Regions from separate parts of the Rhizobium sp. Leaf311 genome, predicted to be linked through region 3. Evidence: riboswitches for the same ligand, from Rfam matches in the RefSeq annotation. Region 3 holds a riboswitch; each other region holds the start of a gene.

Region 1 (10,415 bases), 120 kb from region 3:
ATCTGGATTTTCTAAAATCGCCAGAGGCTGCATCTTTTTTTGAAGAGCAGGGTTTTACAATTCTGAAGTAAGATCTGACCGATCGCCTGCATCAACAGGCGGTCTTGCGGGTGCGGCATAAACGGGAACATCATATTGGATTGGCTTAGCCTCAGCGCGCAAGAGTGGACATCCATACGTTTAAGCCTCTGGGTTTCCACCATCGCCATGGTCGTGAGCCTGCCTTTCGGCATCTTCACCGCACTTGTGCTGGCAAGGGGCAATTTCTGGGGCAAATCACTCCTCAACAGCATCGTGCATCTGCCCCTCATTCTGCCACCCGTCGTTACCGGCTTTCTTCTTCTGATCCTCTTTGGGCGCAAAGGAGTCATCGGGCAGTTTCTGGATCAGTATTTCGGCATCGTCTTTTCCTTCCGCTGGACGGGTGCAGCGCTGGCTTGCGGGATCATGGCCTTTCCGTTGATGGTTCGCTCCATCCGGCTGTCGATCGAAGCGGTTGATCGCAAACTCGAGGAAGCGGCGGGCACCCTGGGCGCAAGCCCGTTCTGGATTTTCGTGACCGTCACCCTGCCTCTGACGTTGCCGGGAATCATCGCCGGAATGGTTCTGGCATTCGCCAAGGCCATGGGAGAGTTCGGTGCAACGATAACCTTCGTCTCCAACATTCCCGGAGAGACCCAGACCCTGTCATCAGCAATTTACACCTTCACGCAGGTTCCCGGAGGCGATGCCGGCGCGCTGCGGCTGACAGTGGTCGCCATCGTCATCTCCGTGGTAGCCCTTCTCGCGTCCGAGTTTCTGGCACGCATTGTCGGCAGAAGGGTTCACGCGCCATGACCTTGACGCTCGATGTAAAACACCGGCTGGGTGCCTTTGCGCTGGATGCACAATTTACCGCAGGCAAGGGCGTGACCGCCCTGTTTGGCCGCTCGGGTTCAGGCAAGACCTCACTTGTCCGGATTATCGCGGGCCTGATGAGGCCCGATCATGGAACCCTCGCTCTCGATGACATCACTCTGGCAGATAGCAAGAGGCACTTCTTCACCCCCTGTCACAAGCGTCGGTTTGGCTATGTCTTTCAGGAGGCGCGACTTTTCCCGCACCTGACCGTGCGCCAAAATCTGGTTTACGGTCGCTGGTTTGCAGGCAAGGTCCAGGCGGGCGGAGACGGCAGCAAGATCATCGAGATGCTGGGTATTGAGCATCTTTTGAAACGCTACCCGGAAAAACTGTCCGGTGGCGAAAAACAGCGCGTGGCCATCGGCCGGGCTCTTTTCTCCTCCCCGCGCCTGCTTTTGATGGACGAACCGCTTGCGGCGCTGGATGAAGCCCGAAAGGCCGAAATCATCCCCTATCTGGAACGGCTTCGTGACGAGACCGGCGTCCCCATCATCTATGTCAGCCATTCAATCAGCGAGGTTTCGCGCCTGGCGGACCAGATCGTGGTCATGAAGGGCGGCAAGGTCGATGCGGCGGGCCCGGCAGCGGAAATTCTGTCCCATCCCGCATTCGGTGAACAGCTTGAGCGCCGGGACATAGGCAGCATTCTGTCCGGCAATGTCGAGGCATTCGATACGGTGCATGGGCTCGCCACCGTCAGGGTGGGTCGATCGGCGCTACAGATCCCTGCAACGGCGGCCCGGGTCGGACAAAGGGTGCGTATCCACATTCCCGCCCGCGAAGTATTGCTGGCAACGGTCAGGCCTGAAGGCTTGAGTGCTCTCAATATTCTGGCGGGCCAGATTGCCGACATCGGGCCCTTCAGGGACGGTTTGGCGATGGTTGCGGTGAACTGTGACGGAACGGTCGTTACGTCGCGGATCACGAGCCTTTCTGTCGAGAGGCTGGGCCTGGCCAAGGGGCAGACCGTTTTCGCAATCGTGAAATCGGCGGCGCTCGATCCCTATTGATCTTTGTTGCGATGGGCCTCAAGCCAGTCAAGGTCTTCCTTCAACGCATCATCGAGGCGTCTTTCCATGTTGCGATAGCGCTCAAGCAAGGTCTGACCAAACTCCGTCAGAACCGCCCCGCCGCCCTGGCTGCCGCCACGCTGGCGCTCAATGACCGTGTCCTTGAACATATGGTTCAAAGCATCCACCAAAAGCCACGCACGTCGATAGGACATATCCATGGCCCGCCCGGCAGCGGAAATGGAGCCTGTCGAAGCAATCAGTTCCATGAGCTGGGCTTTCCCAGGCCCCAACCGATCTCCCAGGGGAAAATCGATTCGAAGGGTCGTTTTCAAGGGCGATTCGCGTCCACTCATTCTGCCTCGCCAGCGAACTGATCGCGCCACGCTTTTTGCGCCCCCGGGTAAGGCAGGGAGCTTGCCTCGTAGATACCGCGCGCAATCGCACGACTGACGGTCATCGCCGCGAGGTGGCAAAGCTCGGCAAAATCATTCACAGTTTCCAACGGCATCTTTCCCGTGGCCGCAGCAAACATGGTATCGCCGTCACTGGCCAGATGCGACGGCATGACAGCACGTGCAAGCCCGCCTTGCGCCATGATCGACAGCCGATGCGCCTGCGCCTTGGTCAAAACTGCATCCGTCACCACACAGCCGATGGTCGTTGCCGTCTGCGTCGCGCCCTTGATGCACATGGCCGTATCGGCCGGCGAAAACTGCGGTGGCAACCCGAAGCCTCCGAACTCACCATTCTGCTCGAACGGGGCGGCCCAGAAGTGCCTGCTCGTTCCAACTGTTGTCGACCCCAATGCATTGACGGCCACAATGGCTGCAATCCTGTGGCCACCTGTCGTCGTTGCACCGACAGACCCCAGCCCACCCTTCCATGTTGCCGTGGTCGCACCTGTGCCAGCCCCGACGCTGCCCAGCAGGAAGGGCTGGGCACTGGCGGCCTTGAATGCGGCATAGCCCATTTCGCGATAGGGGGAGTGGACGCCCCATTCCTTGTTGCTGCCATTGAGCAGGTCCATGAGAATGGCCTGTGGGACAATGGGGACACGGGTCGTCCCGACAGGAAAGCCACGACCGATCTCGCGAAGGCCCGCCTGCACTCCGCCCGCTGCATCCAGCCCAAAGGCAGAACCACCGGACAGCACGAAGGCATCTACTTTGGCTATCGTCATTGAGGGGTCGAGCAACGCTGTGTCACGCCCGCCCGGCGCACCACCAAGAATGCAACCGGACGCCGTTGCAGGTTCATCGAACAGAATGGCCGTGACGCCCGAACCCAGCTGGAGATCCGTCACATGGCCAACGGAAACACCTTCGATATCGATCAGCAGATTGTGCACGGCGCAACACCTTTCAGGTCATCTCTGCCGGTATCTCGCCGTGCCATCCTCTTGTCAACGCCTCAGGAAAACACCGCCGTCCCGATGACCGGCGTCGAAGGAACCGCCATATCCCGCGGCTCCAGCATACCGGAAAGATAGGCTTCGCGCCCGGCGGTCACCGCCTTTGCAAAGGCACCCGCCATGATGACGGGATTGCCCGCTCCGGCAACGGCCGTGTTGAGAAGCACGGCATCATAGCCAAGCTCCATAACGGTTGCCGCATGGGAAGGGCGCCCCAGCCCCGCATCGACGATCATCGGCACATCCGGAAAATGGGCCCGCATGGAGCGCAAGGCCGTCACGTTCAACGGCCCCATGGCACTGCCGATGGGCGCGCACCAGGGCATCAATATCCTGCAACCGGCATCGATCAGCTTTTCGGCCACCACAAGATCGTCTGTCGTATAGGGAAATACCTCGAAGCCGTCATCGCTGAGAATGCGGGCAGCCTCCACCAGCGCAAACACATCCGGCTGAAGTGTATCGTGGTTGCCGATCACCTCCAGCTTGATCCAGTTTGTCTTGAAAACCTCGCGTGCCATTTTCGCCGTCAGAACAGCCTCTTTTGCGGTATGGCAACCGGCAGTATTGGGCAGGATATTGCGGTCCAGCTCCCGGATAAGCTCGAAAAACTGCCCGCCTTGCCTGCTTCCGGCCATTTCCCGTCGCAACGAAATGGTGAGAATGTCCGTCTTGCTGGCGCGCACCGCATCGGCCAGAACGGCAGGCGAGGGATAACGTGCGGTGCCAAGCAGCAACCGTGAGCCAATCTCGCGTTCGTAGAGTTTCAGCATGGCCTACCCTCCCTGCATGGGTGAAAGAACTTCAACCCGGTCAAATTCCTTGAGGCGAAAGTCACCGCGATCCTGCGCGTGGACGAGATCGCCGTTGACGGCAGTCGCCAGCCACTCGCCTTCATAGTCAAGCGCTGTCAGAACGGTCGAAAGCCGGTCGGCAGCAAGATCATGCTCTTGCCCATTGACGAGAATTTTCATGGGAAACCTCCTTTGAAAGCAAAATACCGGCCGCCTGTTGCGCCATGGCTGGCGAAAGCAGAAAACCATGCCGGTGCGCTCCATTGACGAAAAGCGTGCCATCATTCTCAACGACACGCGGAAGATTATCGGCAAAGGCCGGGCGCACGCCCGTTCCCGTCTCGATGATCTGTGCCTCCCCGAAGGCCGGGTGAAGCGCGTAGGCGGCGTTTAGCAGCTCCATCATCGAGCGGGCGGTTATCGGCCCGCTCTCCTGCGTTTCGATCATCGTTGCCCCCACCATGAAGCGCCCCTTGTCGCGAGGCACGATGTAGAGCGGGATGCGTGGATGAAGCACTCGAATGGGACGTGACAGCGCAAGCTCGTCCGTGGCGAGATAGAGCATCTCACCCCGAACCCCACGAAGACCGGCAAGTCTGCCCGCCTGCGCGGCGCCCGTGCAATCCACGCGATGGGGGAAGGCTTTTTCGTCAACGACGTCTGCCCCCAGATGGAAATCCACGCCGAGAGAGACAAGCCGCTCATGAAGCGCATTGAGGGCGGCTCGTGGATCGAGATGCCCCTCGCCCTCAAAGAAAAGACCGATCGGAAAACGCCCTGCGAGATCAGGTTCGAGCGCCGCAATTTCGGCCTCATCCACCCAGCGATAACCCGTCGTGCGCGACGCAAAGCGCGACAGTTCAGCCTTGTCCCTGCCTTGGGCCACAACCAGCGTGCCTTTGCGGACAACAAGACCCGGCGTGGCCTCGTCCCACCAGTCGAGGGCGGATTGGCCGAGCGTCAACACCGCCTCATCCGCACTCTCCCTTTCGCACCAGGGTGCCAACATGCCGCCCGCAAACCAGGACGCACCGCGCCCTGGTTGATGCGCCGGATCGCAAAAGGTAACGCAGGCACCGCGGCGGGAAAGTTCCAGCGCAACCGTCAGACCCGCAACGCCTGCGCCCTTGATAAGAACATCCATCTCAGCCCTCTGCCGGTTTTTCCAGCGGCATATAGAGATCACCGCCCTGCTGGAATTTCTGCGCCATGGCTTCCAGACCTTCCTTCTGCGCCTCGGCACGAATGTCGTGCGAAATCCGCATCGAGCAGAATTTAGGCCCGCACATCGAGCAGAAATGGGCGACCTTGTGCGCTTCCTTGGGCAGGGTCTCATCGTGAAAGGACCTGGCTGTCTCAGGGTCGAGCGACAGGTTGAACTGATCTTCCCAACGAAACTCGAAGCGCGCCCGCGATAGCGCATTGTCGCGGATCTGTGCCGCCGGATGTCCTTTGGCGAGATCGGCGGCATGGGCGGCGATCTTGTAGGTGATCACGCCAACCTTGACGTCATTGCGGTCCGGCAGACCGAGATGCTCCTTTGGCGTGACGTAGCAAAGCATGGCCGTGCCGAACCAGCCGATCATGGCAGCGCCGATGCCTGAGGTGATGTGGTCATAGCCGGGGGCAATATCGGTGGTGAGCGGCCCAAGCGTATAGAAGGGTGCCTCGCCGCAGACCTTCAGCTGCTTGTCCATGTTCTCCTTGATCTTGTGCATTGGCACATGGCCAGGCCCTTCGATCATCACCTGACAGTCTTTCGCCCAGGCGATCTGTGTCAGTTCTCCAAGCGTTTCCAGTTCTGCAAACTGCGCAGCATCATTGGCATCGGCAATAGAGCCGGGACGCAGGCCATCGCCTAACGAAAAGGAAACGTCATAGGCCCGGCAGATGTCGCAGATTTCCTCGAAATGCTCGTAGAGGAAGGACTCCTTGTGGTGATGCAGACACCACTTGGCCATGATGGAGCCACCACGCGAAACGATACCGGTGACCCTGTTGACGGTGAGCGGAATGTAATGCAACCGCACACCCGCATGGATGGTGAAATAGTCGACGCCCTGCTCGGCCTGCTCGATCAAAGTATCGCGAAACACCTCCCAGGTCAGGTCTTCGGCAATGCCGCCCACCTTTTCCAGCGCCTGATAGAGAGGGACAGTGCCAATCGGGACCGGAGAGTTGCGGATGATCCATTCCCGGATATTATGGATGTTGCGACCGGTGGAAAGGTCCATAACGGTGTCGCCACCCCAGCGGATGGCCCAAACCATCTTGTCGACCTCATCCGCCATGGAGGAGGTCACCGCAGAGTTTCCGATATTGGCGTTGATCTTGACCAGAAAATTGCGGCCGATAATCATCGGCTCGGCTTCCGGGTGGTTGATATTGGCGGGAATGATCGCCCGGCCAGCGGCGACTTCCTGACGCACAAATTCCGGCGTGACGAAATCTGGAATATGTGCACCAAAACTTTCGCCATCGCGCACCAGCTTGTCCTTGATCGCCTCGCGGCCAAGGTTCTCACGAATGGCGATAAATTCCATTTCCGGTGTGATGATACCTGCTCGGGCATATGCGAGCTGCGTGACGGCCTTCCCGTCCCTGGCTTTCAACGGCCGATGACGCAGCGGGAATTCAGGTGTCAGCCGCTCGCCCGTCGCAAAGCCGTTATCCTCCGGTTTGACGTGGCGGCCATCATAGACCTCCACATCGCCCCGAGCGACGACCCAGTCATGACGCAGCCGGGGCAAGCCGCTCTCGATGCTGACGGTATGGGAAGGGTCGGTGTAGGGGCCGGAGGAATCATAGACTGTGACCGGCGGTTCGCCGGCTGTTGGATGCACGGCGATTTCTCGCATCGGCACACGAATATGGGGGTGAAGGGTTCCCGGCTTGTAGATTTTAGTGGAGGCAGGAAGCGGGCCTGTGGTGACGACAGGCGAGAGATTTTTAGCGGCAATGTTCATCGTGAGGCTCCAAAGCAAAGACAGTGGAGACCCAGTTCGAGCATGAAGACGAAAAACCACGGACGAATAGCGATAATGTTCGACGAGGTCGAACTGCCAGTTCCGCGTTTGCACCGTCCCTACGCCAGTATGAACTGGATCAGGTTCAACGGGTCACTGCGCGCGCTAGCAGTATCTCAGCCCCTTGCCGGGACCCCCCTGGTGAATGTCGCAATGAAAGACCCGGCGTCATCTTTTGTCAAGTTGCGATATTGGGCGCTTTTTTAGCGGTCACGACAAATTAACCTAGCCATTTATACGAATGTTATTTTTTCCAGCTTATTTCGAAGAATGCGTTATGATGACGCGCTAATATGGGAGAATATAGGGAATGAATTCAACAATTCGTGAAATACTATCGAAATTCGGGCAGCTCCCTGCGCCGGTCGATACAATCGCTGACGACGCTGATCTTTATGCAGCGGGACTTTCTTCTTTCGCATCAGTACAGTTGATGCTTGGTATCGAAGACGCATTCGATATCGAATTTCCTGACAGTATGCTCAATCGCAAGTCATTTGCGAGCATCCACGCAATCGAAACCACAGTGAAGACGATTCTCGACGGCAAAGAGGCGGCGTAATGGACCTTTCCGTCGCACCGCCCAATGCCACGCTCTCTGCGCGCGCGGCTCGGGTCGCGTCAATCGCCGCACACCATGCGGATGACGTCGATGCGGCCGCACGGTTCCCGAAGGAAGCTGTCGATGCCCTGCGCTCGGAACGGCTTCTGGGGATTCAGGTTCCGGCACATCTCGGCGGCGAGAGTGCCAGCCTTTCGCAGATTGCGGACATCTGCTGCACCCTTGGGCAGTCCTGCTCTGCAACGGCAATGATTTTCGCCATGCACCACATTAAGGCATCCAGCCTTGTCGAGCATGGTGAGGAGCGCGCCTGGCACACCGATTTCATGCGGCGTGTGGCAGCCGAGCAGCTTCTGCTGGGTTCGGCAACGACGGAAGGCGGCATAGGCGGAAATCTGCGAAACTCGATCTGCGCGATCCATATCGATGGCGAGAATTGCACGCTGGAAAAAAACGCCACCGTCATTTCCTACGGCAGTGAAGCGGACGCCATTCTCATTACATCGCGCGCCCATGCCGATGCTGCGCCTGCCGACCAGGTCATGACGGTTTTCCTGAAGAACCAGTACAGCCTTGAAAAGACGCATGTCTGGAACACGCTGGGTATGCGAGGCACGTGCTCGGACGGATTTCTGTTCAAGGGCCAAGCGCCCGCACAGCAGATTTTTCCGAAACCCTTTGCGGAAATCGCCGCGCAATCCATGCTGGCAACCTCCCACCTTTTGTGGAGCGGCGTGTGGTACGGCATCGCCGCCGATGCTGTCCTCCGCGCCCAGGCATTCGTTCGCGCAGCAGCCCGCAAGTCGCCCGGTGTCGCACCTCCAGGCGCTATTCGTCTGGCAGAAGTATCCAGCAAGCTGCAGATTGTGAAATCGAACGTCATTGCTGGTCTCAAGGCCTATGAAGACACCAGAAACGATCCCGACCGGCTGATGTCGATGGCCTTTGCCATCGCCATGAACAACGTCAAGATATGCTCGTCGGAAACCATTCTGGAAATCATCAACCATGCCATGCTGATCTGCGGCATCATGGGCTACAAGAACGGTACGCCCTTCAGCCTCGGGCGGCATCTTCGAGATGCCCATTCGGCACAGCTGATGATCTCCAATGACCGAATCCTCAGCAACTCCGCCAATCTCCTGCTCGTGCAGAAGCAGGACACCAGCCTCTCGGGATAAAACCATGGATATGCAAACATCGTTTCTCGATCGCCTGTTCGACAAGGGACTGCTGATCGATACCGGCGTCGATGGACTCTACGGTCGCAGCGGCCAGTTCGAAGACGTCATTTCAGGATTCGAACGCCTCATCGGCAAGTTCGGCGGTGCAGACAATGCGGAAGTGATCCGCTTCCCCCCCGGCATCAACCGCGCCTATTTCGAAAAAAGCGGTTACATGAAAAGCTTTCCGCAACTGGCCGGCACGGTCCACTCCTTCTGCGGCTGCGAACTGGATCATGTCAGCCTGATCAAGAGCATGGACGAGGGCACCGACTGGACGAAAGACCAGAAGATTACCGATATCGTCCTGACCCCTGCTGCCTGCTACCCGCTCTATCCGACCATCGCCAAGCGCGGCAACCTCCCCAGCGGCGGCGGTCTTTACGATATCCAGTCCTACTGCTTCCGCCATGAACCATCCAAGGATCCGGCCCGGCAGCAGCTTTTCCGTATGCGTGAATATGTTCGCATCGGCACCCAAGGCGATGTTACCGACTTCCGCCAGCTGTGGATGGATCGCGGCGTGGAGATGATGGAAAAGGTCGGCCTGGACGTCAAGCTCGAGATCGCCAACGATCCCTTCTTCGGGCGGGCTGGAAAGATGCTGGCCAACAACCAGCGCGACCAGAACCTGAAATTCGAGCTGCTGATGCCCGTCACATCCACGGCCAACCTGACCGCTTGCATGAGCTTCAACTACCATCAGGACTCATTCGGCGCAAAATGGGGCCTCAATCTCGCCGATGGTGCCGTTGCCCATACCGCCTGCGTCGGCTTCGGACTGGAGCGCATTGCGCTTGCCCTGTTTGCAAAACATGGACTGGATGTCGAGACATGGCCACAATCCGTGCGGGACGCTTTGTGGGGCTAAGGACGGCATGACCAGCATATTTCCGGCGTTGAGTGCCGAAGCCTATCTTCCACATCCGTTGCATTCATCGGAGCGGATGTGGCCGGAAACCAATTGCTACGTCGATCTGTGGATCGAACTTCTGGCGGCAAGCGCCTTGCCGCCAGAGGCCATGCTGGGTTTTACACTGGCGCAGGACTTCGAAGGCGATCAGTTCACCTTCTTCAAGGTGCCGCTCGAAGACCTGGAAACGCTCTATGGCATCCGGGTGACGGAGCTCGCGATTTTCGACAGGCTTGAGAGCCACGTCGAAACGCAATTGCAGCGCGGTCGCATCTGCCTGATCGAAATGGACAGCTTCTACATGCCCGACACGCAGGGCGTCGGCTATCGCAAGGAGCACGGCAAGACGACGGTCGCCATAAACCGCATGGACCTGCAAAACCGCAGACTGGAATATTTCCACAATGCCGGTTATTTCGCGCTTGAAGGTGAGGATTTCTCCGGCATTTTCCAGCATCACCTCGGTGATGACGATCTTCCTTTTCTTCCCTACACGGAATTTGCCAAATTTCCCGAACATCCTGTTGATGATCGCGACAGACGGGAAGCGGCGCAGCGCCTGCTGATCCAGCA
Region 2 (10,415 bases), on a different contig from region 3:
CCTGAAGAACGTATCGGACTCGTGGCTGGCGCATCACAACACCCGGGAAAAGACCTTCTCGCTCGGATCGTTCGAAAAGGATTACATCCTCTCGCAGCCGGTCGCGGTATTGCGCAAGGACGGCCAGATCACCGCTTTCGCGAACCTGCTGATGACCGAGACAAAGGATGAAGTGACCGTCGATCTCATGCGCTTTTCGCCCGATGCGCCACGAGGGTCGATGGACTTCCTGTTTGTCAGCATTATTGAATATATGCGCGAACAGGGTTACTCCTATTTCAACCTTGGCATGGCGCCACTTTCCGGCATGTCCAAGAGAGAGGCCGCGCCTGTCTGGGACCGGGTTGGTGGCACATTGTTCGAACACGGCGAACGTTTTTACAACTTCAAGGGTCTGAGGGCGTTCAAGTCGAAATTTCACCCGAAATGGGAGCCACGCTATGTCGCGGTTTCCAACGGAACGAGTGCCGCCTTGGCGCTTATGGACGCAACCGTCCTCATCAGCGGCGGCGTCAGAGGAGTGATTGGTAAATGACAGCCCTCCAATACCTGAAAATCGCATTGCTGGCGGCTGCGACCTTCGTTCCGGTCTGTGCATCCGCACAGGAAGCCAATGGTTTTCAGACAGGCATGATCCCCGCAGACCATATTCTCCTGCCGGACGGAGACCTGACCGCCAATGTCTTCCTGATATCGGGCGCAAGCGGATGGGGTGAGGCAGAGCAGACGGAAGCAGAGGCGCTGGTCGAGAAAGGCGCGGCTGTCGTTGGAATAGACATGCCGAAATACATAGAGGCACTCAAGGCCAATGAGGATGAGTGCATCTATATGATCTCGGACATTGAGGAACTTGCGCAGGAAATTCAGCGAAAGGCCGGAGTGTCCAACTACCGCCCGCCCATCATTGCCGGTGTCGGAGATGGCGCGACGCTTGCGCTTGCCATGATCGCGCAAAGCCCTGCAGCAACAATCAGCGAGGCTGTAGCCGTTGATCCGGTTGCGGGCATTCCGCTTGAAAAAATCCTCTGCACGCCAGCGACCAAGCAGCCGGATAATGGCCGCATGATCTACGGCCTGACAGACGGACCCCTGCCGGCGCCGGTCAGCGTCGTCTTTAGCCCGAAGGCCGATGCCAAGGGCCGCGCGCATGTGGAAGAGCTTACCAAATCCCACCCGGACATTGACGTCAAAGACGTGACGGATGAGGCGCAGGCGGCCCTCGCGCAGGCTCTTACCGACCGTATCGACGCAGCCGGAAACAGCGATGATCCACTTGGGTTGCCCTTGACCGTGCTTGAGGCCAAGCCCACCATGGACACAATGGCCATCATCTATTCCGGCGATGGCGGATGGCGCGATCTGGACAAGGATATCGGCAGCTTCCTTCAGCAGGATGGCGTACCGACCATCGGCGTGGATTCCTTGCGTTATTTCTGGTCGGAGAAAAAACCGCAGGATATAGCCTCGGACCTTTCACGTATCATCGATACCTATCGCAAGGAGTGGAAGGTCAAGAACGTTCTTTTGATCGGCTATTCCTTTGGTGCCGACGTTTTGCCCGTGACCTTCAACACCCTGCCGGAAAAGGACAAAGCCCGCGTCGTTCAGATGAGCCTGCTTTCGCTCTCGCATGAAGTATCATACGAAATCTCTGTCGGCGGATGGCTTGGTGTGTCAGGTTCCGGAGCGCAGGACCCCGTCGCGGATCTGGCAAAGATCAACCCGAAAATCGTGCAGTGCGTTTACGGCACCGAAGACGAAGAAGCTGCTTGCCCTGCGCTCAAAGACAAGGGTGTGGAGACGATCGGGATCGAGGGAGGGCACCATTTCGACGAGGATTACGAGGCCCTGACCAAACGTATCGTTTCATCGTTGAAAAAGCGTCTCGGTCAGTAGCCCAAGGCTGTAATTTCTCGGTCGACATATTGAATACAACACTGCAAGCCGCTAATCCATGTGGTGTCAAATCAATTTGAGATCGACGCATGTTCAAGCCCCCCGGACCAGCCTCCATCTCCACCGCAGAACGCCTGCAACGGCTGGAGCGATTGCGTCTTGCTATGCGCGAGCAAGATATAGACGCACTGCTTCTCGGCTCGACCGAGAGTTTGCGTTATTTCACCGGCCTCGTCTGGCACCAGAGCGAGCGGCTTCTGGGAGCCGTCATCACGCAATCTGCGCTGCACTATATTGTGCCGGGATTTGAGAAGTCGCGCGTCGACACGCTGCCGCATATCGAGGGCGACATCCACCTCTGGCAGGAAGAAGAAAGCCCGGCGGAACTGGTGGCACGGATTGTTGGCAGAGCGGGCCGAATCGCGCTGGATGATGCCTTGCCGCTTTTTGTCTATCACGCACTGGCCAAGGCCTGTGGACAGGACAGGCTTGTCGACGGCGGACATCTCATCAGCGGCCTGCGCAGTCTGAAGTCTTCGGCAGAAATCGAGATCATCCAATATGCGATGGATCTTACGCTTGAGGTCCACAGGCGCGCGCACGCAGCAATGAAACCCGGCATTCGCGCCTCGCAGGTTATTCAGTTCATCGATGAACAGCACCGGGCGCTCAGCGGCGGCAGCGGTTCCTACTTCTGCATCGTTTCCTTTGGAACGGCAACGTCACTCCCGCATGGCGCGGATGGCGACCAGGTGCTGCAGGAAGGCGATGTCATTCTGGTAGACACCGGTTTGCGCATCGAAGGCTACCACTCCGATATTACCCGCACCTATGTGCTGGAAGAACCAGACGCTGCCTTTGCGGATGCATGGGCTATCGAGCGCGAAGCGCAGCAGGCGGTTTTTGACGCAGCCAGAATCGGCGCAGCCTGCGGCAGTCTCGACGACGCGGCCCGCGCGGTCTTTAGGAAACATGGGCTCGGGCCGGATTATGCCATGCCGGGGTTACCGCATCGCGCCGGTCACGGGCTTGGCCTGGAAATCCACGAAGCACCTTATATCGTTCGTGGCAACGCTTTGCCGCTTGCAAAGGGAATGTGCTTTTCCAACGAACCGATGCTGGTCTATCCGGGCAAATTCGGAATACGTCTGGAAGACCACATCTATATGTCGGAGGCCGGGCCACAGTGGTTTACACGCCCTGCCATAGCTCCGACACAGCCGTTTCAATAGAGCTAATAAAGAAGACTGGCTTTTCAAAGTCATTATAAAATATACTTTTTGCAGTGCGAATCATATTGCCGGGGTCAAGCATGTCCGTTGCCGAAAAAAGAAAAACCAAAACACCCGTGCTGGTAGACCGCATCGGGGAATTTATCGAAAAAATAAAAAATACCAAAAAGTCAGACGGCACGTATGACACGAAGAAAATTGGCGCACTCTGGAACGAAGAGGTGCGATTTCACTTCGAAAACGGACGCACGGAAAAGACGCTCGAGCTATATATTGTAAAATATAGATACGCGTTGAAAGACGCCTTCGGTCCCAAGACGACTCCGCTTGCCATCTGCAACATGAAAAAACTTCGGGAGCGGCTGGATACCTATATAAAGGCGGCAGACTATCCCGCCATCGGTGTCGCCACTTCCATCCGGGAAAAACTCGAGCGGGCCGAGGCCAATATGGTTGGCCGCAAGCCGCGTTTTCTCCTGCGCGTTGCCAACTTCATTGCCGCCACCAACGGTGTTTCGACCAAGGCGGAGATGCAGGCCCTGTGGGATCGCGAAATGGACTCGATGAAGGACAAGGCGCAGGCAACCGTAATCTCCTACATCACGAAATACCGGAATGCCTTGCGTGAGGCCTTTGGCGATGAGCACCCGATGCTGCGCATCGCCGCCGGAACGCCTCAGCTTTACGATGAGGCACGCAAGATCAAGATGGCGAAGATTGCCAAGAAGCACGGTTCTTTGATTACATTCGAAAACCATGCCGAAGTCATGAAGCGGTGTCGCCGCTACCTGCTCGCATCCGATCCCATGACGATTGCTATTGGACTGATGGGAACGACCGGGCGTCGCCCCTATGAAATCTTCACACAGGCGGAACTCAAGCCTGCGCCCTATGGCAAGGGCGTTTCGAAATGGAGTGTGCTTTTCAACGGTCAGGCCAAGACCAAGCAGGGCGAAGGCACGAAATTCGGTGTCACCTATGAAATTCCTGTGCTTGAGCAATCGAAAATCGTCCTCGACGCCTATCGCCGCCTGCGCGAGAGTAGCGATGGAAAGCTTTGGCTGGGGCTAAGCGTCGACGACTTCACCTCGGAAGTTCGTCTGCCCCTGCGGGATGCAGTTATCGCCAAATTCGAAGATATCTGGCCCAAGGAAGAACCGGCAAAACCCTATGGCCTGCGTCATCTCTACGCGGAAATAGCGTTCCGCAATTTCGCGCCCCCACGGGTCACCAAGAACAGCTATTTCGCCGCTATCCTTGGCCACAACAACAATGACCTTGAAACCTCATTGTCATACATGACCTACACCTTTCCCGAAGATGCTGACCGGTCCAAGGCGCGCGCGGAGCATCTGGCGGATCGCACCATCAACCAGATGCGGACGATCAATCAGATACCGGGGATGCCGGAGAGCTAAGCGCGAGACCTTCCAGACATTCCCAAAGAGACGCAGCCGACAAGGAGTGCGCGGGCGTGTGCGCATGGGATTTTTGCTGCTCGAAATATCTGGCCTGCACCTGTCGCTCAAGACTGCTTGACACAAATGAAACGGGCATCTAGCAAGATGGAACATATATTCCAAAATGGGTTTCGTGCTCGCGCCGACTTTCTATTCTCGACCGCGACCAACGCGCCCAGATGACCAGATCGGGAGGAAACGATGGTTACGAAATTGGCCTTGCTGGGTGCCGGGCGCATTGGGAAAGTGCACGCCAAGGCAATTGCCTCTGACAAGCGTGCAAAGCTGGTTGCCGTGGTGGACGCCTTTCAGGAGGCAGCTCAGGCGATTGCCGATGAAACCGGTTGCGAGATCAGCACCATCGATGCCGTTCTCGCCAATCCCGACATTGATGCGGTTATCATCTGCACACCTACCAATACCCACGCCGATCTGATCGAGCGCTTTGCACGCGCTGGCAAGGCTATTTTCTGCGAGAAGCCGATCGATCTGGATGTCGCACGTGCCCAATCCTGCATCGATGTGGTGGAAGAGACGGGCGCCAAGATCATGCTTGGCTTCAATCGCCGTTTTGATCCGCATTTCCGTGCCGTGCGCAAAGCAATAGATGACGGCCAGATCGGCAAGGTCGAGATGGTGACCATCACCAGCCGTGACCCGGGCGCGCCGCCGCCGGAATATATCAAGGTTTCGGGCGGCATCTTCCGCGACATGACCATCCATGATTTCGACATCGCCCGGTTCCTGCTCGGCGAAGAGATTGTCAGCGTGTTTGCAAGCGGCTCCGTTCTCGTGGACCCCAAGATCGGGGAACTCGGCGATTACGATAGCGCCAGTATCGTCTTGACCACGGCGACGGGACGTCAGGCGATGATTTCCAACTCACGGCGCGCGACCTATGGCTATGATCAGCGCATCGAAGTCCACGGTTCGCTCGGCTCGGTAGCCGCAGAAAACCAGCGGCCCGTTTCCATCGAGATCGCGACGAAGGATGGCTATACGCGTCCGCCTCTGCACGATTTCTTCATGACGCGTTACACAGCAGCCTACGCCGCCGAGATCGCGGCCTTCATCGATGCCATCGAGAACAATGCCGCACCCTCGCCTTCCGCAAAGGACGGCCTCATCGCCTTGAAGCTGGCCGATGCGGCACTCAAATCTGCACGCGAAAAAACCGTCGTGCATTTGACCTGATGGTTGCCGCGAAGGTGTGGCACTGCCATGCCTTCGCGCCATTGACAGCAGGCGTAAAAGACGCCACTTTCGAGACATTCCGAGGGGAGCATCTGACGATGCTGAGATGGCGCTGAGCCGGACCCTTGAACCTGATCCGGGTCATGCCGGCGTAGGAACGGAACAGTCTGCGCAGGCAATGCTTTTCTCTTCTCCGCTTGGCCCGGGTCTCTGCATCGAGACGTCTGGAGTGCTGAGAAAACCATGATCGATTTCCCCACGGCCCAAAAGGCGGGCGAGCTTTTAACGCGGGTGCGCGAGCGACGTCCGCGGGTGCACTGCCTGATGAATACCGTCGTCCAGAAATTCACGGCAGACGGTATAACCGCTGTCGGCGGCATTCCCTCCATGACGTCATCGCCGGAGGAGATCGAGGACTTCGTCCTCATGGTCGATGCGCTGACAATCAACCTTGGCACGCTGGACGAGGCACGCCGCAAGGTCATCCGGCAAGCAGTCGCCATTGCAAACGCCAAGGGCAAGCCCTGGATCATTGACCCTGTTCACTGCGATTATTCCCCATCCCGCCTAGCATTTGCCAGGGAGATGCTTGCGCTCGGCCCCGCAATCGTGCGCGGCAACCAAGCGGAAATGTCCGTGATCGGCGATGTCGCCAAGGCGCTGCGTATCCAGACCGGGCCGCAGGACCTGCTTCAGGACCAGAACAGGGCGGCAACCATCCACAACGGTCATCCCTGGATGGCGAAAGTCACCGGCACCGGCTGCCTCTCCGGCGGCGTCATTGCAGCATTCATGGCGGTTGAGACAGACCCGCTTCTGGCGGCCGCAGCCGCGCTGACCGTCACAGGCGTTTCTGCGGAAATTGCGGCACGGCATTCGCGTGGTCCGGGGACGTTCGAGGCGGCGTTTCTCGATGCCGTGAACGGACTGAGTACCGATGACATAGTTTCGCTTGCGAGGATTGAACGACATGAGAATTGATTACAGGCTGAACGCGCTGGTCGATAAATCGCTGGCCGATATCGCCCCCCTTCCGGAACTCGCAGCGGTGGCGGCGCGGCATGGGGCGACCATCATCCAGTACCGCGACAAGCACTCCTCGACCCGAGAGATGATCCAGCAGGCAGTTCTCATTCTGCAAGCTCTGCAAGGCACGGGCGTTCCGCTCGTCATCAATGACCGGGTCGACGTAGCGCTCGCGTCTGGCGCGGATGGCGTCCATCTGGGTGCCGATGACATGGACGCGGCAACGGCAAGGCGGCTGCTCGGGCCTGCTGCCATTATTGGCCTGACGGTCAAAAACATGGACGACGCCGAGCGCGCGGGCAACGCACCGGCAGACTATGCCTGTATCGGCGGCGTTTTCGATACCGTCTCGAAAGTAAACCCCGACGCTCCCGTTGGGCTGGAGGGCTTCAGGGAACTTCGGAACATTCTGAACAACATGCGGCCCGATATGCCGGTCGGCGCTATAGCAGGCATCACACTGGACAAAGTGCCCGCCCTCATCGCCGCAGGCGCAGACGGTGTGGCGGTTATTTCCGGGCTGTTTCGCGCCACCGATATTGCCGCCGCAGCCCGGGACTTCCGCCATCATGTGGATATTGCGCTGGAGGCACGCAGATGACAGTCATCGCACTGACAATTGCGGGCTCCGATAGCGGCGGAGGCGCGGGCATACAGGCCGACCTCAAGACATTCTCTGCCTTGGGCGTGTATGGCGCCAGCGTTTTGACCGCCATCACCGCACAAAACACCAGGGGCGTTACCGCCGTTGAAGACGTCTCGGCCGGAATGGTGCGGGCCCAGATGGACGCTGTATTCTCTGATCTCACGGTCGATGCCGTCAAGATCGGGATGGTCTCGCGCACCGAGACCATCGAATGCATCGCCGCAGGCCTGCAAGGCCGCAAAATGCCTGTGGTGTTGGACCCGGTGATGGTGGCGACATCTGGAGATCGCTTGCTGCAGGAAGATGCTGTCGAGGGTCTGCGGTCCATGCTGCTTCCCCTGGCGGTGCTGGCAACACCAAACCTGCCTGAGGCTGCTCTCTTGTGCGGAATGAAAATGGCCGCATCCCGCAATGAGGTTATCCAGCAGGCCGAAACAATCCTGAAGACCGGCGTCGGCGCAGTCCTGATCAAGGGCGGGCACGCCTCCGGCTCGGAGAGTATCGATATTCTCCTGGATTCGACGGGCGTTCAGGAATTCGCCATGCCCCGGCTCGAAACCCGAAACGACCACGGGACCGGCTGTACGTTGGCATCTGCCATCACGGCCAATCTGGCTCTGGGTTATCCCTTGGCCGACGCTATTGGTCTGGCAAAAGATTACCTCCAGGGGGCGTTGGCTGCGGGACGCACCTTGCGGGTAGGCGGCGGGCACGGCCCCGTGCATCATTTTTATCGCTGGTGGAGTGCCTGACTGCAGCTTGTCACACCCAAAGCGCGGTCGACCGTTCTCACGCTCTCGGCTTTGGGCTTGCCAAGGCGTTGCGAATGGCAAAACTGGAATGGATGCGGGATACTCCCGGCAGTTTCGACAGGATATCCTTGTGGACGCGCTCGAAATCCCCTGCGGTTTCAACTTCTACCCGCAGAAAGTAGTCCGATCCGCCAGTCATCAGATAGCATTCCCGGATTTCCGGGTAACGGCGAACGGCATTTTCGAAACGATTCAGGAAATCTTCCGTCTGCCGGTCAAGCGTGATCTGGACGATAACGGAGATGACATCGCCACCAGCCGCGCTTCCCGTCAGCGCGGTATAGCCGCGGATGACACCTTCCCGCTCGAGAATATCGACGCGGCGAAGGCAAGCAGACGGCGAAAGCCCGACTTCGGCGGCCAGTTTGGCATTGCTGATGCGGGCATTCAGCCGAAGCAGGCGGATGATGTGGCGATCGGTAGCGTCCAGAGAAGACATAAAGATATTCCGTTCTGCCGTTGAAAATTGCGTGCTGAGCCAATCATTCGAATAATCTGCACATCAAACTGCAAAAATTCGATGATTGTTGCAATAGACTTGTTCCCAATAATAAGGGAACGACGATGAATATGACGATCAATCGCCAGACGGTAAGTGGCGGTGCCAGCGGCTATCTGACGATAGACCTGGGCGCGCTTCGTGACAATTATCTCCTGTTGAAGGCAAAGGCACCCGCCTCGATAACGAGCGCCGTTGTGAAGGCGAATGCCTATGGTTTGGGCGCAGACATGGTCGCGCCCGTGCTTTACGACGCTGGCTGCCGTCATTTCTTCGTCGCCCATATGGATGAGGCAATCGCCCTGCGCCTTCGCCTTGCCGGTGATGCGCAAATCTTCGTTCTCAACGGATTACAGCCGGGCAACGAAACCTCCTGCACGGCGATGAACATTACGCCGGTTCTGAACTGCCTTGAGCAAATCGCGCAGTGGTCAGCCCATGCAGCTGCACTGCGACAGGTTCTCCCGGCGGCGATCCAGATCGACACAGGCATGTCGCGGCTTGGTCTGGCGCCCATTGAGCTAGATGCGCTGAAAGCAGAGCCGGCACGTCTTCGCGGCATCGCTATCAGCTATCTCATGAGCCATCTGGCCTGCGCTGATGAACCTGAAAGTCCGCTCAATGCATCGCAACTCGTCGTGATGCGCAAGGCATCGGACATGTTTCCCGGCACGCCGGTTTGCCTTGCAAACTCGGGCGGCATCTTCCTCGGTGCCGATTACCACAACGCGCTAATGCGCCCGGGTATCGCTCTTTACGGCGGCGCGCCTTCAACGTTGCGCCCCAACCCGATGAAACCGGTAGTTCGGCTGGATGTCGCAGTAATCCAGACGCGGACAGTCCCCACAGATACGCTTGTCGGATATGGCGGCACGTTCCGTGCGTCCGCTGAAACGCGGCTGGCTACGATTGCGGCGGGATATGCGGACGGTCTTCCCCGCTCTCTCAGCAATCGCGGAGCCGCCTATTTCAATAGCATCCGCCTGCCAATTGCCGGCCGTGTGTCCATGGACAGCATAAGCCTCGACATCACAGCCCTGCCTGCGGGAAGCCTGACCCATGGCAGCCTTGTGCAACTGATTGGACCCGACCAATCGCTTGAAGCGCTTGCCGAGGATGCCGGGACAATATCCTATGAGATTCTGACGGGCCTCGGCCAACGCTATCGCAGAACCTATATTCAGCCAGACAGAGCCGGTGTTACCGGCGAAACAAGCAACGCAGACGAGTGAGGCAGATATGAAAATCGTTATTCTCGGTGCCGGTGTCGTCGGCGTCACGTCCGCCTGGTATCTTGCAAAGGCGGGTCACTCGGTGACGGTGATAGACCGCCAGCCTGCTGCGGCACTTGAAACAAGCTTTGCCAATGCGGGAGAAGTATCCCCGGGCTACTCCTCGCCCTGGGCTGCCCCAGGCATTCCGATGAAAGCCATGAAGTGGCTTTTCATGGAACATGCCCCTCTTATCATTCGACCGACAGCGGACCCGGCTGCATGGCGCTGGATGGGCCAGATGCTGCGCAACTGTACATCCGCGCGCTATTCCGTCAACAAGAGCAGGATGGTGCGCATTGCCGAATATAGCCGCGATTGCCTGATGGCTCTGCGCGATGAAACCGGCATCCAGTACGACCAGCGGACGCAGGGCACG
Region 3 (10,415 bases):
TGATGAAGATCGCGGCGGGTCTCGTAGAGGCGCAGTCCGGTGAGATATTCCGTCACCCTTCGGCTACGATCCGTTATCTAGAGCAAGCACCTGATTTCGCCGACTTCGAGACGGTTCAGGCCTATGCGGAAGCCGGTCTTGGCCCTGGCGACGATGCCTATCGCGTCACCTATCTGCTGGAACATCTCGGTCTGACCGGGCAGGAGCATCCGTCTAGCCTTTCTGGCGGCGAAGCTCGCCGCGCTGCTCTCGTGCGCGTCATGGCACCAGAGCCCGACATTCTGATGCTGGACGAGCCGACCAACCATCTGGATCTGCCGACAATCGAATGGCTGGAAAGCGAATTGCAGCAGACGCGAAGTGCCCTGGTCCTGATCTCGCATGACAGGCGCTTCCTTGAAAAGGTCTCCACAGCGACAGTCTGGCTGGATCGTGGGCAGGCGCGGCGTCTCAGCCGCGGGTTCGCGCATTTCGAGGAATGGCGCGACAAGGTGCTCGAAGAGGAAGAGCTGGAGCAGCACAAGCTCGGCAAGGCCATTGAGCGCGAAGAACACTGGATGCGCTATGGCGTGACTGCGCGGCGCAAGCGCAATATGCGGCGTGTGGGCGAATTGCAGGCCATGCGGGCTGAATATCGCGGGCACAAGGGGCCGCAGGGCTCGGTTCAGGCCACCGTCACGGAAGGGCGCGAGTCCGGAAAGCTGGTGATCGAAGCGGATGCGATCACCAAGTCCTATGGTGATCGGCCTATCGTCACGCCATTCTCGTTGCGTGTTCACCGGGGCGATTGCATCGGCTTCGTCGGTCCCAACGGTGCGGGAAAGACAACGCTTCTCAAGATGCTGACCGGTCAGCTGGAACCGGACAGCGGCTGGGTCAAGCTTGGCACCAATCTGGAGATTGCGACGCTCGACCAGAAGCGTGAGGATCTCAACCCCAACGATACGCTGGCGCATTATCTGACCGATGGCCGTGGTGAAAACCTGCTGGTCAATGGCGAGTTGAAGCATGTGACCGGCTACATGAAGGATTTTCTGTTCCAGCCGGAACAGGCCAGAACTCCGATCCGTAATCTTTCGGGCGGCGAGCGCGCACGTCTCATGTTGGCGCGCATTCTGGCACGGCCGACCAATCTTCTGATCCTCGACGAACCCACCAACGATCTCGATATCGAGACGCTTGATCTCCTGCAGGAGATTGTTGCCGGTTTTGCAGGCACTGTCATCCTCGTCAGCCACGACCGCGACTTCCTCGACCGCACGGTGACTTCCACCATCGCTCCTGCCAATCCGGATGCGCCTGACGGTCGCTGGATTGAATATGCAGGTGGCTATTCGGACATGATGGCGCAGCGCAAGGGCGCCTCGGACGAGAAGCGAAAGGCCGAAAAGCAGGAAAAGGCCAAGGCTTCCGCTTCGTCCAACTCCGCTGCCGAGCCTTTGAAAGCCAAGGGAAAGCTGTCCTTCAAGCAGAAATTCGCGCTGGAAAATCTTCCCAAGGAGATGGAGAAGGCGCAGGAAGAAATCGCCAGGCGCGAGGAACGCATGGCTGATCCCAACCTCTTCACCAAAGATCCGGCGGTCTTCAACACGCTTGCCGATGAGATGTCGAAGCTTCGCCAGAAGCTCGAAACGATGGAGGAAGAGTGGCTGGAACTCGAGATGCTGCGTGAGGAACTCGAAAGCTAGACGGGCCTCATTGCGGCGACGGCGTCACGGCACCATCTATGACAGTAACGCAGATCGCGTTTTCTGTTGCAGCGGAGGAGCCAGACATGCGCATGATTTTCGTCAACCTGCCGGTCAAGGATGTCGCAAGATCCAAGGCGTTTTTCACCGCGCTTGGCTTCAACTTCAATCCCGAATACTCGGATGATCGCACGCTATGTATGATCATAGAGAAGAATATTTTCGTCATGCTGCTGCAGGAGGAGCGGTTCCGCGATTTCATCAATGGCGATATTGCCGATGCGATGCGCACCAAGGAAGTGCTCACCTGTGTTTCTGCCTCCAGCCGTGAAGAGATCGACCAGATGATCGCCACCGCGCTGGCCAATGGCGGGGCGGAGTGGAAGCCCGTGCAGGATCATGGCTTCATGTATGCGGGTAGCTTTCAGGATCCCGATGGCCATGTCTGGGAACTGGTCCATATGAGCGCCCCGGCCTAGACGTTGCCGTCTTGCTAATTCTCTCCTGAGGCACTACATCTTCGGCAGATCTAACGGGGTGCTTTGTTCTGACACGAACGAGGCTGAGAGGCTCTGCCAACCCGAAGAACCTGATCCGGTTAACACCGGCGGAGGGATTAGACGGCTTCCATCAAGACGCCCTTTTCCCCTTGTCGCTTGAGGAGGTGCTTTTGATGTTCCGTCGTATTTTCCTTCATGGCCTTATGCTGGCATCGGTGATGGTTCCTGGTCTTGCCGCCGCGCAGGATAAGAAGACGCTCACCGTCTACACTTATGAAAGCTTTGTTTCAGAATGGGGCCCCGGTCCTAAGGTCAAGGCCGCATTCGAGAAAGCGTGTGACTGCACCCTCAACTTCGTTGGCGTAGCCGATGGTGTGGCGCTTCTCAACAGGCTGAAGCTGGAAGGTCCATCGTCAAAAGCGGATGTCGTTCTAGGTCTCGACACAAACCTGATTGCGGAAGCCAAGCAAACCGGGCTCTTCGAAAAATCCGGGGTCGATGCGTCTGCGGCAAAGGTGCCGGGTGGCTTTCAGGACGATGTCTTCGTTCCCTATGATTACGGCCATTTCGCCGTTGTCTATGATACGCAGGTGATGAAAACGCCGCCCAGAAGCATGAAGGAACTGGTCGAGGGCGATCCGGCCCAGAAAATCGTCATTCAGGATCCGCGCACCTCAACACCGGGTCTCGGCCTGCTGCTATGGGTCAAGTCGGTCTATGGCGATCAGGCGCCGCAGGCCTGGTCGAAGCTCAAGGACCGCATCTTGACGGTTACACCCGGATGGTCGGAATCCTATGGCCTCTTTACCAAAGGCGAAGCGCCGATGGTATTGTCCTATACGACGTCGCCTGCCTATCACATGGTGGCGGAAAATAGCGAAAGATATCAGGCTGCCGCCTTTGATGAGGGGCACTACATCCAGATCGAAGTTGCCGGGGTCTTGAAGAATGCCCCGCAACATGCGCTGGCGCAGCAGTTTCTGGCATTCGTTCTCACCTCCGGCTTCCAGGACACCATTCCTGAAAACAACTGGATGATGCCGGTGGCACCGACCTCCGCGCCCCTGCCTGCTGCGTTCTCCAAGCTGGTGCAGCCATCAAAGACCTTTCTGATGTCGCCGGAGGATGTGGCGCGCAACCGCAAGGCCTGGATCGATGAGTGGCTCGCGGCGATGAGCGTCAAGTAGGATCGAAGCAGGTCATGGTAGGACGCCGGGAAGGGCGATGGTTCATCTTTGGCGGAGCCGCGACGGTTACCGCTGTCGTCCTTTTCATCGGGCTTGCAATTTATGCGCTTCTGTCCTTCGACGTCAGCGCCGCGTCTGTTGGCCTGATCGATGCCTATACATGGCGGATACTGCGCTTCACGCTCTGGCAGGCGACGCTCTCGACAGTGCTGTCCGTCGCGCTTGGATTGCTGGTGGCCTTGGCACTTGCCCGGCAGCGTAACTTCCCCGGTCGCATATGGATCATCCGCCTGATGGCGGTTCCCATGGGCTTGCCGGTCATTGTCGGCGCGCTTGGACTGATATCGATCTGGGGCAGGCAGGGTGTCCTCAATATGCTTCTGCAGACTGCGGGTCTGGACGCGCCCGTTAGTATTTACGGTCTGTCCGGCATTCTTGTTGCCCATGTTTTCTTCAATCTTCCGCTGGCAACCCGCTTCTTTCTGGCCGGACTTGAGGTGGTGCCGGGAGAATATTGGCGCATGGGCTCGGCGCTGGGCTTTGGACCTTTTGCTACATTTCGCTTCGTGGAATGGCCTGCCGTCGCACGACTTTTGCCAGGGGTCGCAGGACTTATCTTCATGCTCTGCGCAACAAGCTTCACCCTCGTCTTGCTGTTGGGCGGGGGACCTGCGGCCACGACAATCGAGGTGGCGATCTATCAGGCGCTGCGGTTTGATTTCGATCCACCGCGCGCAATCGCGCTTTCGGTGATGCAGATCGCCATGACAGGGGCGTTGCTGGCCTTGCTCGCGCTGCTACCCTCGGCCGAGCCCGACAGACAAAGCCAGGGTCGGCCCGTGCTGCGCATGGATGGCAGAAAAGCGGGGCCTCGCTTGTGGGACAGCGCTGTCATTCTTTCCGTACTGTTTCTGGTCGGGGCTCCCTTGTGCGCGGTCGCATCTGCTGGCGTTTCAGCGGATCTGTGGCGGTTACTTTCTGCCCCCACTTTCCGGCAGGCAGCGGCGACAAGCTTTCAGATCGCGCTTTTTTCCGGGCTGCTGGCCGTCTTCGCTTCATATGCGCTTGTGCGCGCGCGCCATGCCATTGCTTTGCGCAGAGAGGCCGGTTTCAGCCTGAAGGCGTTTCTTGTTCTGATGGGCGCAGGCTCATCTCTCGTCCTGCTTGTACCGCCCGTCGTTTTGGGAAGTGGCTGGTTTCTGCTGTTGCGGCCCTTCGGCGATGTGGCGGCGTTTGCACCTGTTATCGTCGCCATCATCAATATGTTGATGTCGTTGCCCTTTACCATGCGCGTTATCGAGCCGGCATTCCTGAGCCATGATGCGCGCACCGGCAGGCTTTCTGCCGCGCTGGGTCTTCGTGGACTATCGCGATTCCGGTTTGTTGATTGGCCGGTCCTGTGGCGTCCCACTGCGACGGCGTTCTTCTTTGCGATGGCGCTTTCGCTCGGCGACCTGGGTGCTGTTGCGCTTTTCGGATCAGAGAACTTTGTCACCCTGCCTTGGCTGGTCTACAGCAATATGGGAAGTTACAGAACACAGGATGCTGCCGGTTACGCCTTCATTCTCGGTGTCATCTGCCTTGTCCTTGCCGCAGGCGGCGTTTCCCGTCGTTCAATGAAAGCAATTGCATGAAGAATCCTGCGGATTGGGGAGCCTGCCTCGACAATGTCTCACTGAAGCTTGGACAACAGCAATTTTTGCTGGATTGCGGGTTTGAGCGCGGAAAAATCACAGCCGTGGTAGGGCCGTCGGGATCTGGAAAGTCGACACTGCTCAATCTCGTTGCCGGTTTTGAGAACCCCGACGAAGGGCGCGTTCTTATCGAGGGGCGCGAGATGGCGGGGCTCGATCCGGCAGAGCGGCCCGTCTCCATCATATTTCAGGACAATAATCTGTTTTCTCACCTCGATATCGTGACCAATGTCGGCCTCGGCGTCAGCCCGTCGCTGTCTTTGTCGAACGCGGATAAAGCCGCAATCAAAGGTGCGCTTGAGAAGGTTGGACTTTCAGGCTTTGAAAAGCGCTTGCCCTCGACATTGTCGGGCGGAGAGCGACAAAGGGCCGCTCTTGCCCGAGCTCTGGTAAGGCAGCGTCCGTTGATGTTGCTGGATGAGCCCTTTGCGGCTCTCGATCCGGGTTTGCGGTCGGGCATGGCCAATTTGCTGAAGGCCCTTCATCACGACATGGACAACAGCATTCTGCTAGTAACACATCATCCCGATGACATACGTCGCCTGGCAGACGCCGTTGTTTTCCTCTCCAATGGACGCGTTGTCTTTCAAGGCAGCGCCCAGAATTTTTTCGATGCGACCGATATCGACGAGATCAGCATGTTTCTCCATGTCTGATTGTTGCCTTAACGCTCGCATCTCTTCGACGCCGCGTCACAATTTCGACGCGACGCACTGTCAAGCCTTGAAAAACAGAGAGGCGATGCACCATTTTTGCACTTGCGAATTTTGAATAACTGCTTGAAGTATTATGCGAACAATCTTCCCCTCGAAACGTCTTTGCATGATGGATCATTTTCGTTGTTCGCGCATTCAAGTGCCCTTGGGGGCGTTATGGTATTCTGGTCTGCAATTAACGGATGATCAGGAACGTTAGGAGCAGACGAGCAGAATGATGACGTGTGTGAAGGCTCAGCAGAGCCACACCTCCGGTCACAATGTATGGCGCAGGGGCAAGGCATTAAGAAGAGGGCTGGCGCTGGTGACAGCGAGCTTCGTCCTGTCGTCTTGCCAATCTCTGCTTAGCCCGTCCTATCAATCGACGCTGAAGCCCTCGGACAATCCGCAGACCGTGGAGCAGGTTCAGAAGAACGATCCGCGCGCGCAGATGGGCGCCCGTGAGCATCCGCGTATCGTTGCCAGCTATGGTGGTGAATATCACGACGACAAGACGGAACGCCTTGTCGCGCGTATCGCCGGTGCGCTGACCGCCGTTTCTGAGAATCCACAACAGTCCTATCGCATCACCATTCTCAACTCTCCTGCCATCAACGCCTTTGCATTGCCGGGCGGCTATCTCTATGTGACCCGCGGTCTTCTGGCTCTTGCCAATGATGCTTCCGAAGTCGCAGCCGTCCTGTCGCATGAAATGGGTCACGTCACGGCCAACCACGGCATTGAGCGCCAACGTCGCGAAGAGGCGGAAGTCATTGCCAGCAGGGTCGTGGCAGAAGTGCTTTCAAGCGACCTCGCCGGCAAGCAGGCGCTCGCCCGTGGCAAGCTGCGTCTTGCGGCCTTCTCGCGCCAGCAGGAATTGCAGGCGGACGTCATCGGTGTGCGTATGTTGGGAGAAGCGGGATACGATCCCTTTGCATCGCCGCGTTTCCTCGATTCGATGGCGGCCTACGCCCGCTTCACCTCGGCTGATCCAGACAGCGATCAAAGCCTCGACTTCCTTTCCAGCCACCCAAACACGCCGCAGCGCATCGAGCTGGCGCGCAGGCACGCCCGCGCCTTCGGTCAGGAAGGCCAGGTCGGCGACAAGGGGCGGGACTGGTTCCTCAATGGCATAGATGGACTTCTCTATGGCGACAGCCCGCAGGAGGGCTATGTCCGTGGCAACACCTTCCTGCATGGAACGCTCGGCATTCGCTTCGATGTGCCGGAAGGCTTCCAGATCGACAACAAGGTGGAGGCGGTTCTAGCGACGGGCCCCGGCGAGATGGCCATTCGCTTCGATGGCGTTGCCGATCCTAAGCAGACCACGCTCGCCAACTATCTCACAAGCGGCTGGGTGGCCGGGCTGGTTCCAGACACCGTGCGGGAAACCGAGATCAACGGCCTGCCTGCCGCGACAGCACGCGCGACTGCGGATAAATGGGATTTCGACGTGACCGTGATCCGCGTTGGTCAGCAGATTTTCCGGTTCCTGACGGCGGTGCCGAAGGGCAGTCCGCAGCTGGATGGCGTCGCAAACATTCTGCGCACAAGCTTCCGCAAGATGACACCCAGCGAAATTGCCGCGCTAAAGCCGCTTCGGGTCAGGGTGGTCACGACGAAGCCAGGGGACACGGTCGCTTCATTGTCTGCCCGTATGATGGGCACAGATCGCAAGGTGGAACTGTTCCGCGTCCTCAATGCCATGAGCGCAACATCGACCGTGCAAGCCGGTGATCGCGTGAAGATCATCTCTGAATAACAAAAACCCGGTCTTCAACGCGGCCATGTTCTTGGAACATGTGCCGATTGAAAGCCGGGTTTTTTGATTTGAAAATGACGCTGATTAAGCGGCTTCTTCTTCCTGCGTGTCTTCTTCTTCAACGGTCTTGCCGCGCTTCGGTCCCTTGTTGAGGTTCACTTCAACAAGACGAACGGCTTCTGTTTCAGACATCTTGTTGACGGCCGCAATTTCGCGAGCCATGCGATCAAGAGCAGCTTCGTAGAGCTGGCGCTCCGAGTAGGACTGTTCCGGCTGGTTCTCGGCACGATAAAGGTCGCGAACCACTTCTGCGATTGCAATAAGGTCACCGGAATTGATCTTGGCATCATATTCCTGCGCGCGGCGCGACCACATGGTGCGCTTTACACGAGCCTTACCCTGAACAACCTTCAGTGCGCGCTCGACGAAATCCCCTTCAGAAAGCTTGCGCATACCAATGCTGACAGCCTTGGCCACAGGAACTTTCAAGCGCATTTTGTCTTTTTCGAAATCAATGACGAACAGTTCGAGCTTCATGCCCGCAACTTCCTGTTCTTCAATTGCCGAAATGGTACCGACGCCATGAGCGGGATAAACGATCGCTTCACCGGTCTTGAAACCGTGACGCGCTGGAGATTTCTTCTGCTGGGTCGTCATTCGTTCTTAAAACTCCCTGTTACATACACCCGGTATTTCCGGGGTCGGGTCGGTCAGGCCCGGATGAGACGGGGGAAACCGTCAGGTGACTTCGTACTGGTACAGTCGTGCACTCAAAAATAATTCATCTCGCAACCCGGAGGCTGACAACACAAACAATCGATATGTCACGGAGACCGCGTGCAAGTGATGATTTGCTTTCGTGGTGTTTCTGGGCACGCAAATGCCACGCTGTGGATCAGTTTTTCTGGTCTATCACAAAAATACGTGGAAATCAATAATTTGCTTCTACCGTGACTATGCCGTCACAATAGGCGTGGCGGCCGTCAGCAGAACCGAGTCGTTTGATACTTGCGCGGGAAGGCCGACGATAAAATGTCGCGAATTCAATCGAATAAATTTACCGCTCGTCGTTCAAAGCATTGATGCACACTTAAACTATTCATAATTCCGCGCCAATATCCGATTCGAAATCGGCGTAAATGACGATATTTTTCGATTTTTCTTCATAAACCCTCATCCTTCGGGAGGAAAAAGACAAAATGGGCTACCGGAACAATCCAAAACGCGACAAACAACTCGAAAAATCCAGAAAACTGGCCGAAGCATCCGGAAAGCCCTTCATAGACCCTATGATCGTCTATGGCCGAGCAAGCGCCGATGATATCCAGTATTATTCTCCAGAAATGCTTTCCATTGCTTCACAGCACACGGCAGAAGAGCTTCTTCGCTGGAAAAAGGATGCACCATATATTGGCGTGTCCCAAGTAGATGGCATTTCTCCCCGCGATGTTCCGGTTTCTGTTCTGACGATTATCGGGCGCAACATGCCCTTCCTCTATGATTCCGTGATGGGGGAGGTGACCAGCAGCTATCGCAGCCTTTACCTCGCCGTGCATCCGATCATGGCGGTCGATGGAAGTGTTGGCGGAGGATATCGCCTTGCTGATCCTGAAAAGGACGCTCCGCAAGACAATGTCAGCTTGATCCAGCTTCATATCGCGCCGGTAAGCCCGCAAGCGGCCGAGATTCTTGTGGAGCGAATACGCTTCGTTTTGTCGCAGGTGCAGTCTGCATTCACCGACTGGAAGCCGATGCTCGCCAAGGTCGACGAGGCGATGAGGGAGCTCAAGGAAAGGGGCTCGAACCGTCGGAAAACGGAACGGGCCGAGGCACTGGCCTTTCTGGAATGGTTGCGCAACGACAATTTCACGTTCCTTGGGATGCGCGACTACAGCTATTCAGGAGCAGGCAAGAACGCCAAGGTGGAGCGCGGAGAAGGTAGCGGGCTTGGTACGCTGACAGATCCGAACGTCCGTGTGCTGCGTCTGGGCAAGGACGCGGTCACCACCACGCCGGAAATCCTGGCGTTCCTCGATGGTCCCGATTTCCTCATCGTCACCAAGGCGAATGTGAAATCCATCGTCCACCGGCGCGCCTATATGGACTATATCGGCATCAAGCGCTTCGATGAAGACGGCAATGTCATCGGGGAACTGCGCATCGTCGGTCTGTTCACCGCAACGGCCTATACCCATTCCGTGCGGCACATTCCCCTGCTGCGGGCAAAGGTTGCGGAGGTCGAGCATCATTTCGGCTTCGATCCCAACAGCCACTCCGGACGCACCCTCTACAATACGCTCGAGGCCTATCCTCGTGACGATCTCTTCCAGATCGATACGGATCTCCTCATTCGCTTCATCGAGCAGATCATGGAACTTAGTGATCGACCACGCGTGCGTGTTCTGCCGCGCATCGATCGCTTCGACAGGTTCGTTTCTGTCATCATCTTCGTGCCGCGCGAGGAATATAATTCCTACGTCCGCGAGAAGATCGGCGACTACCTGGCGCAGGTCTATGACGGGCACATTTCCGCCTACTACCCTGCCTTCCCGGAAGGCGCAGTTGCCCGTGTGCATTTCATCGTCGGGCGTACGAATGACAAGACGCCCAGAGTGGCGCAGGACAAGCTCGAACAGGCCGTGGGCGATATTGCTGCGCGCTGGATCGACCATTTCGTAATGCTCTCGCCGGTCGGGGCACCGGTCCTGGATGTGGATCAGGCGTATCAGGAGGCGTTCACGCCCGACGAAGCATTTGCCGACATGGCTGACATCGTTGCCACCGCAGAGGGTGAGCCGGTGCGTATCGAATTCTATCGTCGTGACGATCAGAGCGAGGACCAGCTGTCTCTCAAGATTTTCCACCGCGATGGACATCTGCCGCTGTCGC

The links. Region 3 has a riboswitch for thiamine pyrophosphate ahead of thiB (thiamine ABC transporter substrate binding subunit). Riboswitches for the same ligand answer to the same signal wherever they lie in the genome.
Region 1: linked by a shared signal. The riboswitch ahead of thiC (phosphomethylpyrimidine synthase ThiC) and the one ahead of thiB (thiamine ABC transporter substrate binding subunit) in region 3 are both predicted to bind thiamine pyrophosphate.
Region 2: linked by a shared signal. The riboswitch ahead of ASF69_RS05100 (hydroxyethylthiazole kinase) and the one ahead of thiB (thiamine ABC transporter substrate binding subunit) in region 3 are both predicted to bind thiamine pyrophosphate.

Annotation. Positions count from the first base shown of each region.
Region 1 is NZ_LMNZ01000022.1:136,369-146,783, reverse strand. It holds gene modA (molybdate ABC transporter substrate-binding protein) at 1-71, shown strand, start outside; gene modB (molybdate ABC transporter permease subunit) at 136-837, shown strand; gene modC (molybdenum ABC transporter ATP-binding protein) at 834-1,910, shown strand; partial or broken gene ASF69_RS21280 (winged helix-turn-helix domain-containing protein) at 1,822-2,266, opposite strand; gene ASF69_RS21275 (P1 family peptidase) at 2,263-3,261, opposite strand; gene ASF69_RS21270 (thiazole synthase) at 3,324-4,097, opposite strand; gene thiS (sulfur carrier protein ThiS) at 4,101-4,298, opposite strand; gene thiO (glycine oxidase ThiO) at 4,267-5,262, opposite strand; gene thiC (phosphomethylpyrimidine synthase ThiC) at 5,264-7,084, opposite strand; TPP riboswitch at 7,183-7,294, opposite strand; gene ASF69_RS21250 (acyl carrier protein) at 7,455-7,706, shown strand; gene ASF69_RS21245 (acyl-CoA dehydrogenase family protein) at 7,706-8,887, shown strand; gene ASF69_RS21240 (amino acid--[acyl-carrier-protein] ligase) at 8,892-9,800, shown strand; gene ASF69_RS21235 (DUF1839 family protein) at 9,808-10,415, shown strand, end outside.
Region 2 is NZ_LMNZ01000002.1:196,990-207,404, forward strand. It holds gene mprF (bifunctional lysylphosphatidylglycerol flippase/synthetase MprF) at 1-535, shown strand, start outside; gene ASF69_RS05080 (AcvB/VirJ family lysyl-phosphatidylglycerol hydrolase) at 532-1,896, shown strand; gene ASF69_RS05085 (Xaa-Pro peptidase family protein) at 1,986-3,128, shown strand; gene ASF69_RS05090 (telomere resolvase) at 3,209-4,546, shown strand; gene iolG (inositol 2-dehydrogenase) at 4,790-5,782, shown strand; TPP riboswitch at 5,855-5,957, shown strand; gene ASF69_RS05100 (hydroxyethylthiazole kinase) at 6,026-6,763, shown strand; gene thiE (thiamine phosphate synthase) at 6,744-7,409, shown strand; gene thiD (bifunctional hydroxymethylpyrimidine kinase/phosphomethylpyrimidine kinase) at 7,406-8,206, shown strand; gene ASF69_RS05115 (Lrp/AsnC family transcriptional regulator) at 8,244-8,705, opposite strand; gene alr (alanine racemase) at 8,831-9,997, shown strand; gene ASF69_RS05125 (D-amino acid dehydrogenase) at 10,005-10,415, shown strand, end outside.
Region 3 is NZ_LMNZ01000022.1:18,755-29,169, forward strand. It holds gene ASF69_RS20735 (ABC-F family ATP-binding cassette domain-containing protein) at 1-1,688, shown strand, start outside; gene ASF69_RS20740 (VOC family protein) at 1,775-2,167, shown strand; TPP riboswitch at 2,212-2,321, shown strand; gene thiB (thiamine ABC transporter substrate binding subunit) at 2,362-3,375, shown strand; gene thiP (thiamine/thiamine pyrophosphate ABC transporter permease ThiP) at 3,390-5,009, shown strand; gene ASF69_RS20755 (ATP-binding cassette domain-containing protein) at 5,006-5,725, shown strand; gene ASF69_RS20760 (M48 family metalloprotease) at 6,000-7,526, shown strand; gene ASF69_RS20765 (CarD family transcriptional regulator) at 7,611-8,183, opposite strand; gene ASF69_RS20770 (NAD-glutamate dehydrogenase) at 8,726-10,415, shown strand, end outside.